One region of the Mesorhizobium sp. CNPSo 4688 genome, then DNA from elsewhere that is predicted to be linked to it. Evidence: riboswitches for the same ligand, from Rfam matches in the RefSeq annotation. Region 1 holds a riboswitch; each other region holds the start of a gene.
The links. A riboswitch is a leader RNA that binds a small molecule or an ion and turns the genes downstream of it on or off. The one in region 1 is predicted to bind cobalamin.
Positions count from the first base shown of each region.

Region 2: linked by a shared signal. The riboswitch ahead of metE (5-methyltetrahydropteroyltriglutamate--homocysteine S-methyltransferase) and the one ahead of AC04SH_RS10995 (CbtB domain-containing protein) in region 1 are both predicted to bind cobalamin.
Region 3: linked by a shared signal. The riboswitch ahead of AC04SH_RS10140 (aromatic ring-hydroxylating oxygenase subunit alpha) and the one ahead of AC04SH_RS10995 (CbtB domain-containing protein) in region 1 are both predicted to bind cobalamin.

Region 1 is NZ_JBWLUY010000005.1:153,945-157,212, reverse strand. It holds gene cobO (cob(I)yrinic acid a,c-diamide adenosyltransferase) at 1-470, opposite strand, end outside; gene cobU (bifunctional adenosylcobinamide kinase/adenosylcobinamide-phosphate guanylyltransferase) at 470-982, opposite strand; gene AC04SH_RS11000 (CbtA family protein) at 975-1,775, opposite strand; gene AC04SH_RS10995 (CbtB domain-containing protein) at 1,791-1,970, opposite strand; cobalamin riboswitch at 2,007-2,201, opposite strand; gene AC04SH_RS10990 (gamma-glutamylcyclotransferase) at 2,269-2,961, opposite strand; gene AC04SH_RS10985 (aromatic ring-hydroxylating oxygenase subunit alpha) at 3,083-3,268, shown strand, end outside.
Region 2 is NZ_JBWLUY010000028.1:8,665-11,932, reverse strand. It holds gene AC04SH_RS31400 (adenosine kinase) at 1-127, shown strand, start outside; cobalamin riboswitch at 1,601-1,799, shown strand; gene metE (5-methyltetrahydropteroyltriglutamate--homocysteine S-methyltransferase) at 1,918-3,268, shown strand, end outside.
Region 3 is NZ_JBWLUY010000004.1:443,915-447,182, reverse strand. It holds gene AC04SH_RS10160 (ABC transporter ATP-binding protein) at 1-209, shown strand, start outside; gene AC04SH_RS10155 (DUF680 domain-containing protein) at 384-623, opposite strand; gene AC04SH_RS10150 (DUF680 domain-containing protein) at 747-950, opposite strand; gene AC04SH_RS10145 (DUF680 domain-containing protein) at 1,031-1,234, opposite strand; cobalamin riboswitch at 1,736-1,938, shown strand; gene AC04SH_RS10140 (aromatic ring-hydroxylating oxygenase subunit alpha) at 2,056-3,268, shown strand, end outside.

The DNA.
Region 1 (3,268 bases):
GCCTTTAGGGCCGCCACGACCTTGTCGAGATCGAGGTAATCATAGCGTAGCGCAATGTTCAGTTCGTCGAGCACGACAAGGCTGATGGACGGATCGGCGATCAACTCCAGCGCCTTGGCCCAGGCTGCCTCAGCGGCCGCAATGTCGCGCTTCAAATCCTGCGTTTCCCAGGTGAACCCCTCGCCCATCGTGTGCCAGACGACGCGGTCGCCGAACGCCGCGAAGGCATCCTTCTCGCCGGTGTGCCATTTGCCCTTGATGAACTGGACGACGCCGACGCGCTTGCCGTAGCCGAGCATGCGCAGCGCCAGCCCGAACGCCGCGGTGGTCTTGCCCTTGCCAGGCCCGGTGTTGACGATGAGCAGTCCCTTCTCGACCGTTTTTTCCGCAACCTCGGCATCCTGCATCGCCTTGCGCTTGGCCATTTTGGCGCGATGGCGCTCTTCGTCTTTTGCGTCGATGTCGGTCATCATTTCACCTTGAGCGGCAGCCCGGCCACCATCAATAGCACCGTATCGGCAATTGCCGCGATCTGCTGGTTTAGCCGGCCGGCGGCGTCTCTGAACCGGCGTGCCAGCGCATTGTCGGGCACGATGCCTTGCCCGACTTCATTGGAGACCACGAACCACGGTCCGCGCGGCCGCGACAGCACATCGGCCAACCGCCGGCACTCCGCCTCGAGATCATGGTCGGAAAGCATATGATTGGTCAGCCACAGCGTCAGGCAATCGACAAGCACCGGCTGATTCTCCGGCGAGGCCTCGAGCGCACCGGCAAGATCGAGCGGCGCATCGATGGTCGCCCAGCCCTCGCCGCGCCGCGACCTGTGTTGCGCAATGCGCTCACGCATCTCGTCATCGTAGGCTTCAGCGGTGGCGATATAGGCCCATGGCGGCGGCAGCGCCATCGCCAGGGTTTCGGCATGCGCGCTCTTGCCGGAGCGCGCACCGCCGATGATGAAGGTCAAACTGCGATCAGGCAAAGCTGTCGCGCAGGTTGGTGGCTGCGCCGGTAAAGCGTCCGCGCACCACGCCGATGACGGCGCCGAGCACCAGCCAGAACACCAGATTGGTCACCGTCGACGCTACCACAAACTGGTGATGCAGGCCTTCGGGGATCGACGTCACGTAGTTGTCCGGCTGCGGCGCGCCGACGACATGCGGCGCCACGATCAAGGCCACCGCAAGGATCGCCAGCGGCAACGACTTGCGGAAGGCAAGCAAGCCCAGACCGGCCGCAGTCGCCGCCACCGTTGCCCACCACCAGATCTGGCGCTGGGTGAGATTGGCCGCAGGCATCGCCGGCAGTTCCGGCGGCAGGCCGAGGCCCGGCGCGAGCGTGAACACGGCAAAGCCGGCCAGGCCCCAGAATATGCCCTGGCGCCAGTTGCCGATGCCTCCGGCGAATTCGGAAACCGCCACCAGGACCAGCGCGAAACCGATGCCGGTGACGATATTGGCCAGCACGCTGAAGGCGAAGCGTTCGAAGCCATCGGCCGGCGCCCAGCCTTCGTCCTCCGCCGGCGCGGCTGCTTCAGCCGGTGCTGATGCTGCGCTGCTCATGGCACTTTCGGGTGGCGCGGCGGTGCTCATGGCATCGGTATCCGCTGCGGCTGGAGCGGCATGATCGTGATGGTGACCATTGCCGGCCTTCTCAAAAACTTCAGCCTTGTAAATCAGAGGATCGGTGGCATAGGCCTGCATGCAGGCGAGAACGACGCCGGCCACGAGCCCTGCGATCGCCGCGATAAACACGACGTTGCGAAACAGGTTCATGATGTCAGATCCTCGTCAGTGGCAGGGAAACGCCATCGAATGGCGATAGTCATGCGCGGCATTGTGGACCGCATCGATATGCGAGAAGCCGACAACGCCGATGACGAAAATGCCCAGAAACGCGCTAAGCACGAGCTGCATGAAGCGCGACTGCGAGGAAACGGAAGCGCCGAGAGAAACGGAAGCGGTATTCATATCTTGTCCTTTCGCCCTCCACCCGAGGGCATCGAAGTCAGTTCCCTGTCGCCGGCAGGTCTCCTGGCTCGCGGATCAGCGCCCTTCCCCACCTTCCCGAAGAGAAATCCTCAGTGGCTTGGAGAGGACTACCGCACACAGTTGCGGGGGCAGCCACGGCATTGGGCAACAAGTCAGCCCTCACCGCATTCCCTCTTGGTCCCTAACGGAACCGACGACATGCGTGACTATAGGCTGAAACAGCCGCATCCGGCAAACCAAATTCCGCCGGCCAACAGCGCGAATGCGCCATGCGGCGCTACGGGTTCAAGGCGGTGATCCGCTCGGCGACCAGCCGCTGCAGCCGCCACAGATGGCGGTCGTGAATGCCGCGCTCCTCCAGATTCTTCACCGTGTTGTAGAGATAGTCGGCGCCCGACCCCCAGTGCCCGCAGGATGTCGCCAGCCTGTCGACGACCTTCGTCTCGTCGAGCGGGCCGGAATAGGTCAGGCCGTTGCGGTTGATGACGAAAGCCAGCGCCCTGAGCGGACCGGCCTCGCTTGCAAGCTTCAGCATGCGCGGCCGGTAACTTGTCGGCTTCAGCGTAACTTCGCGCCGGAAAAGCCGGCCCAGCTGTTCTCGCCGGTTGTCGTCGGCCAGCCGGAAGGCGACGCCTTTGCACTGTCCGCCGCTATCGAGCGCCATCATCAGGCCGGGGCTTTCCTTGGTGCCCCGCCAGCGCGTCATGTTCATGCAGAAAGACCGGTGCCAGCCACGCGCCAGCGCAACGCGGTCCTCGACATAATCGATTTCCGGCTTCCAGATCAGCGAGCCATAGCCGAACAGCCACAGCGGTTCGCTGTCAGGGAGCTCGGCCTGCAATTCATCCAGCAGCGCATCGTAGTCGCTGTCATCCAGATGCATCGCGTCCGGATCCGGCCCGGGGTCCCTGATCTCGCGCCAGCAGCGCGCGACCAGCTCCGGCGTAAGCGACATTTGTCGTGCGGCCAATTTTCCGAATCCCCCTTGTCACGACATGATTATGCGCCGTGCCTCAAACCGGCAATGCGGCACCCTGATTGACAAACGATTTGCCGGGGTGTCGGCTGGCGTATACGGGAGGAAGCCAGCCATGCAACCCAATCCGAGCCAGCGCGACCCCTATAATGGCCTGACCCGGCTGGAGCCGACGCTGCCGTCCTCGGCCTATTGGGACGCCGGCGCCCACCAGCGCGACCTCGACGCCATCTGGTACAAAAGCTGGCTGCTCGTCTGCCGCGAGGCTGACCTTGCCCAGCCTTTGGCGTTCAGGACATTT
Region 2 (3,268 bases), on a different contig from region 1:
GCAAGGCCGCGACCTCAAGACCTGCGGCGACCTCGGCTCACTGGCCGCCGGACTGGCGATCCAGCAGATCGGCCCAAGGCCGAGGCAGAACCTGCGCCGCGAGGCGGAGCAAGCCTGGCTGCTCTAGTTGGCGGCAAGACCAGATCCACCCGGTGCGAGCTGTTCAATGAACAGCGGGGGCAAAGAGGGATCTCAGGATCCGAGGCAGCAGGATCAAGGCTATGTCGGCACCGTTCAAGACAGGCAGGTGGCGGCGCCCCTGACCAGATCACGCTCGTCGTAGCTTGACTGGACGGGAACGTTGATGCCGCGCGTATAGAGGAGGGATCAACAGTCTCCTCTGAGGACTGCTGGGTTGCTGATGTTTCAATCTCGTCCCGACAAAGTGCAGCCCTCTGAATCCCGAAAGCGGAGTCGCATCTCCGCTCTGCGCCCGAGGGGATCACCGTAGTGCCGTCAATTGCCGCCTCGACATCTTTGCTTTCTACACACTCCAGGTGTGCATCAGGGGTGAGATGCAGCAACTCGGACTGGCCCAGCCAGCTGTCGGGTTGAGCGCCGGCAGGAAGCACAGCGCCTCGCAGCGCTCTTCGACGGCCCGATATGTCCTTCAGAGGCATCGAATGTCCTATCCATCGTCGCACTGGCTTCGGCCGCATGGGCTTCTCCACCAGGCCTCATTTGCTGCGCGCTTCACCCGGCGGACAGCAGACCGCGAAGCCGCCACGGCCGCGAAAATCTCGTGATGGCGGCTCGACTGCGCGACCGGCCCGCCATTTTGGGGCGACGTCCAGTGCAGTTGCCTGGCGTCGACCTCGCCCTTCATCTCTTGACCGCATGTTGCCTCGTCCTCTCAGCCAGCCGAGCCTCCCGACAGCCGGATAGATGATGACGATCCCCTCCTGGAGAATGTCTCGTTTGAAAAGCGTGACGGTCTGCGCCGCCTTATTTCCTCCGGCCGATCGCGTACCGTCTGCGGTTCTGCCGCGCTCGCGGCGAAACGCAGTCACTCTACCGTGCAACACACAATGGAAATACGACAGGCGCACCAGAAATGGTGGGGTCCGTGTCAAAGATTTCTAGGTAAACCCGCGAAAGCGAAACGGCATCTCTTGGTTTTGGCGTCGAGCAAGCTTTGCCTTTTGGCGCTTTTACGCTTCGAGCGGGCAGAATACCCGCAACCGATCCCGTGTGTATGAGTGCAACGTGTCAGAGCCGGATCTGCCAAATGCGGGCAAAAACGTCTGACCTGAGAAGAGACATAGGCACCTTGCCGACGCGTCATGTGTCTTGGCCTTTGGATTTCAAGAAGTCAGGGATGTGGGGCCCTCGATTCGGCGCTGAGGCCATTGATGATCGCCGGCATGTAGGCGATCGGATTGACGCCGCCGACTTGGCAGGCCGCGGTGGGCTCGAACAGCAAGCCGGCCGGAGTTCTCGATGTCTACTGGGCTTCGGGCGGTTCAATGCGTGGCCTGATTGCCGGTTGATCAGCGCGGTCGCAGTTACTCGCTCTCGGTGCAACCTATGCGCAACACCAAAATGTCACATAATGACATAAACATTTCTTTATGCGGTATTGACACACAGTTCCCTGCTGTGATTGTCTGCATGCCGTGGTTCTCCGTACGGCACTGCCGCATGGAGCTAAGAGGGAAGCCGGTGCGAGGCCGGCGCTGCCCCCGCAACTGTTAGCGGTGAGCCAACCCCACTCATGTCACTGAGGCGACAGCCTCGGGAAGACGGGGAGAAGCTATGACCCCGCGAGCCAGGAGACCTGCCACGACGAACTTTGTCCACGGGCGGGGTGTCTCGGTGGCCGCAGCAGCCCGGCGTTCGTGCCGGCCTACGAGGCGCCTTCTTGTCCCCACGCCCCAACCATCGGGGTATGGCATGACTGTCTCTCAGCAAATTCCTGTGGCAACGCTCGGTGTGCCGCGGTTCGGTCGCCGACGAGAACTGAAATTCGCGCTTGAAAGCTACTGGTCCGGAAAATCTTCCGCTACCGACCTTCTCACAACGGCGAAAGCGCTGCGTGCCGCCAACTGGGAAGAGCAGCGCGATCGCGGTGTGTCGAAAATTCCGTCGAACGACTTCTCGCTCTACGACCATGTGCTCGACACTGCAGAAATGGTCGGCGCGGTGCCGTCCCGATACGCCTGGAGTGGCGGCGAGCTCCCGCTCGACATCTACTTCGCCATGGCGCGCGGCGACCAAGGCCAGACGGGGAGCTGCGGGCACTCTGATCAGGAGCGTGCGGCTGGCCCTGCCCTGACCGCGATGGAAATGACCAAATGGTTCGACACCAACTATCACTACATCGTGCCGGAACTCGACGATGATCAGACGTTTGCCCTCTCGTCGACGAAACCGGTTGATCACTTCCTCGAGGCTAAAGCCCTCGGCATTCATACACGCCCAGTCATCCTTGGACCTGTCACCTTCCTCAAATTGGCGAAGTCACCTGCCGAGGGTTTCAATCCCATCGCGCTGCTGCCGCGGCTTCTGCCCGTCTACGAGCAGCTCCTGCGGAGGTTGAAACTTTCGGGAGCCGATTGGGTGCAGATCGACGAGCCGGCGCTTGTGCTGGATCTAAACCCGAACGAACAAGCGGCCTTTGAATTTGCCTATGGGCAGCTGTCAAATGCCGCGCCCGAACTGAAGATCATGCTGGCTACCTATTTCGGTGCGCTGGGTGACAATCTCGACACGGCGATTTCGCTGCCCGCAGCCGGACTGCATCTCGATCTTTCGCGCGCTCCCGAACAGTTGGAGACGATTGGTCGGCTCGCGCCTAAGGATCTGGTGCTGTCGCTTGGCTTGATCGATGGCCGCAACGTCTGGCGCGCGAACCTGCCTGCCATTCTCGACCGCATCAAGCCGATCGTCGCCGGCTGGCCCTTGGACCGCGTCGAAATTGCGCCGTCGTGCTCGATGCTGCATGTGCCCATGGACCTTCGGATGGAGACGGCACTCGATGCCACCATCAGGTCGTGGCTCGCCTTCGCCGCGCAGAAGACCGACGAACTGGTGGTGCTGGCGAGGGCGCTGTTCGAAGGCAGGGATTCAGTGGCAGACGAGTTGACAGCTTCCGCCGAGGCTGCCGCTGCTCGCGCAGCGTCCGCAAAGGTCCATGATCCGCTTGTTGAAGGTCGGATCGCCGGCATTGACGACAGCATGAAGCAACGAAAGAACCCTTTCCTCGTGCGTTCCACGGTCCAGGCCCGCACGCTAAGCCTGCCCCCGTTCCCAACCACCACCATAGGAT
Region 3 (3,268 bases), on a different contig from region 1:
TGGACTATGTCGAGCAGCTCGGCGAGGTCCAACTGGTCTATGTCGACATCGGCCGCGCCGACCTGCCGCTGGTGACCAAGCTGCCCGGCAATGTCGAGGTCAAGCGCGGGGCGAAGCTGCGGCTGACTGCGGATGCCGGCGACCTGCACATCTTCGACGCCGACGGGCATTCCTTCTCGCTCAAGCCGGTGGAAGTGAAGGCGGCCTGAGATCGGCGCGTCGTATTGGCATGAAAAAAGAGCGGCGGGCCAGGCCCGCCGCTCTTTTTGGAAATTTCGGCTGTTAGAGCAATTCCAGGAAAAGTGTGAGCGGTTTTCCGTCCGGGAATTGCGAAAAACAAAGAGATAGGGCGGTTCGCCGTTTCTGTGAAACGGTGAAACGTTCTAGCGGTTGCCGAAGAGGTTCCGGTCGCTGCCTTGCGGGGCGGACTTCTGTACGTCGCCCGACGAGTTCAACAACTTGTAGACCGGCGAACCGGTGTTGGGCACCGACGACGTCCGGGTGTTGTCGACGTTGACGGTCGCCTTGTTGTCGACGGCGCTAGAGCCGACATTGTCGTTGCGGGCATAAGCACTGCCGGCGGCAACCAAAAGCGCAGCGGCAGCAAGAGCGATCTTCTTCATGTCAAGTCTCCTGAATTTTCATCATGTGGCAGAGCGGTTGGTGATCACGCCGCTCTGCAGCTTGTTCGATGTTCGACTGGGATCGTTGTCCGAAAAACTCTGAGGTCAGATCCCGATCGTCTGTTAGCGACCGAAGAGGTTACGGTCGGCGCCCTGTGCGGGGGCCTGAGCAGCCGAATCCGACTTCGCAACCGAAGCCGTGTGGCCACTATCGGTCGACGTAACCGCAGGCTGGTTGGCGCCGTTCGAACCATAGTTGTCACTGGCGGCGAAAGCGCTGCCGGAAACGGCCAGAACGGCGGCGGCAGCAACGATGATCTTTTTCATTTTAAATACTCCTGAATTTCTTCGAGATCCCAAGACCGGCGGACAGGCCGCTACGCTTTTGTTTGGATCGGGATCAGCTGTTAACGGCCGAAGAGGTTGCGGTCGCTGCCCTGAACGACGGGCTGCTTGTCAGCGGGCGCCGACTTCTGAATGGAAGCCGTATACGAGCTGTCAACCGCGGCAGCGGGCTGGTTCGCACCATTGGAACCATAATTGTCGCTACCAGCGAAGGCGCTGCCGGTGATGGCCAAAACGGCCGCGGCAGTAAGGATGATCTTTTTCATTTTTAGTACTCCAGTTTTGCTGTCCGTCTAGCGGCGTGTGGTGGGAGCAATTCGCGTCGTTCGGACAGCCCCGATGTGGGAAAGCCATAGGCTGGTTTCCAATCACGAAGTTGTTCCGGCTGGGCCATGATTTCACCTCTTGTAATTTTCATAAGCATGCCTACCATCTTACTTTATGTAAATAATACAAAGGCTTATGTGGCCATGCCATCCGGCTCACCGAGTGTGTCCGGGCGTCAGCGTTCACACTGTCCTGCACGCATTGTCAACAGAAACGAACCGTTCGGTTCGATTTTAGAAACTGCTAATAGTCACTTTTCGATACCGTTGACGTGTTTTTCCTTAGTCGGCAGTCTGATTCGAGGTGAGTTGCGAGGGCCGCGATCCGCCCCGAAAACAACACCGTCAGCCCCACGATCGTCTGCCGCCGCGTTTGTCGTGCGTGTCGCGCCGCATGGAGACGATGTCGCTTTCATGCCGATGTCGCGATCGCTGCCGTGATTAGATGATCGCATCTCAGGTGCCGCTTCGTGACGACGGAGCGGAGAATTGGGAAGCCGGTCAGAATCCGGCGCTGCCCCCGCAACGGTGGTGGAGTTCAAGTCGCAACGGGAGACCACTGGGCGAGAAGCCTGGGAAGGTGTCGCGATGGTCCGCAAGGACAACTCCAGAGCCCGGAAACCAGCCCGAGATGCTTGAACTCGACTGATCGCGGTGGGCGGTCAAGAGGTGGATAGCGCATGCCCGGCGTGTTGCCGGCCTGCGGCCGATCCTTCCTCCATCACCACCAAGTTCAGTCCTTAAACCACGAGGACAGAACTATGGATGCGCGCAACGATATGCTGAGGCTCTTGAACGGCCGCAAGCAAGGCTTTTCGCTCGAGCAACCCTTCTACACCGACCCGGACTATTTCAAGCTCGACATGGAGCTGATCTGGTATCGCGACTGGCTGTTCGTCGGCCATGATTGCGAACTGCCGAAGCCCGGCAGTTATATCACTGTGCAGATCGGCGACTATCCGGTGGTGCTCGTCCGCGACCAGAAGGGCAACATCAACGCCTTTCACAATTCCTGCCGCCATCGCGGCAGTCGCGTCTGCAACACCGACAAAGGCACGGCGGCAAAGCTCGTCTGCCCCTATCACCAGTGGACCTACGAGCTCGATGGCCGCCTGCTCTTCGCCCGCCAGATGGCCGAGGGTTTCGACAAGAGCCAGTTCGGCCTGAAGCCGGTCGCCTGCGAAAGCGTGGCCGGGTACGTCTTCATCTGCCTGGCGAAAGAACCCGCAGACTTCGCGCCGATGCGGGCCATGATCGAGCCCTACCTCAAGCCGCACCGGCTGAGCGAAGCCAAGATCGCTTTCGAATCGACCATCGTCGAGAAGGGCAACTGGAAGCTGGTCTGGGAAAACAACCGCGAGTGCTACCACTGCGCCGGCAACCATCCGGAACTCTGCAAGACCTTCCCGGAAGCGCCGACGGTAACCGGCGTGCAGGGCGCCGACAGCGATCCGGAGATGCTGGCGCATTGGGCGAAATGCGAAGCGGCGGGCCTGCCGAGCAAATTCCGCATCGATCCGGCCGGACAATACCGCGCCACCCGCGCGCCGCTGCTGCGCGATGCCGTCAGCTACACGATGACGGGAAAGCGCGCGGTGACGAAGAACCTCTCAGACACTGTTGCCGCCGACCGCATCGGCACCTTGATGCACTACCACTATCCGACGACCTGGAATCACATCCTGATCGACCATGCAGTGACCTTCCGGGTGCTGCCGATCAGCGCCACCGAAACCGCAGTGACGACCAAGTGGCTGGTGCACAAGGATGCGGTCGAGGGCGTCGACTACAATCTTGAAGAGCTCACCCATGTCTGGACCGAAACCAACGACCAGGACCGCCGCATCGTTGAGGAAAACGCCTTCGGCATCCTGTCGCCGGCCTATGAGCCTGGCCCCTATTCGGAGCTGCATGAGGGCGGCGTGATCCAGTTCGTCGAATGGTATGCAGCCTTCATCGGTCCGCGCCTCGCCG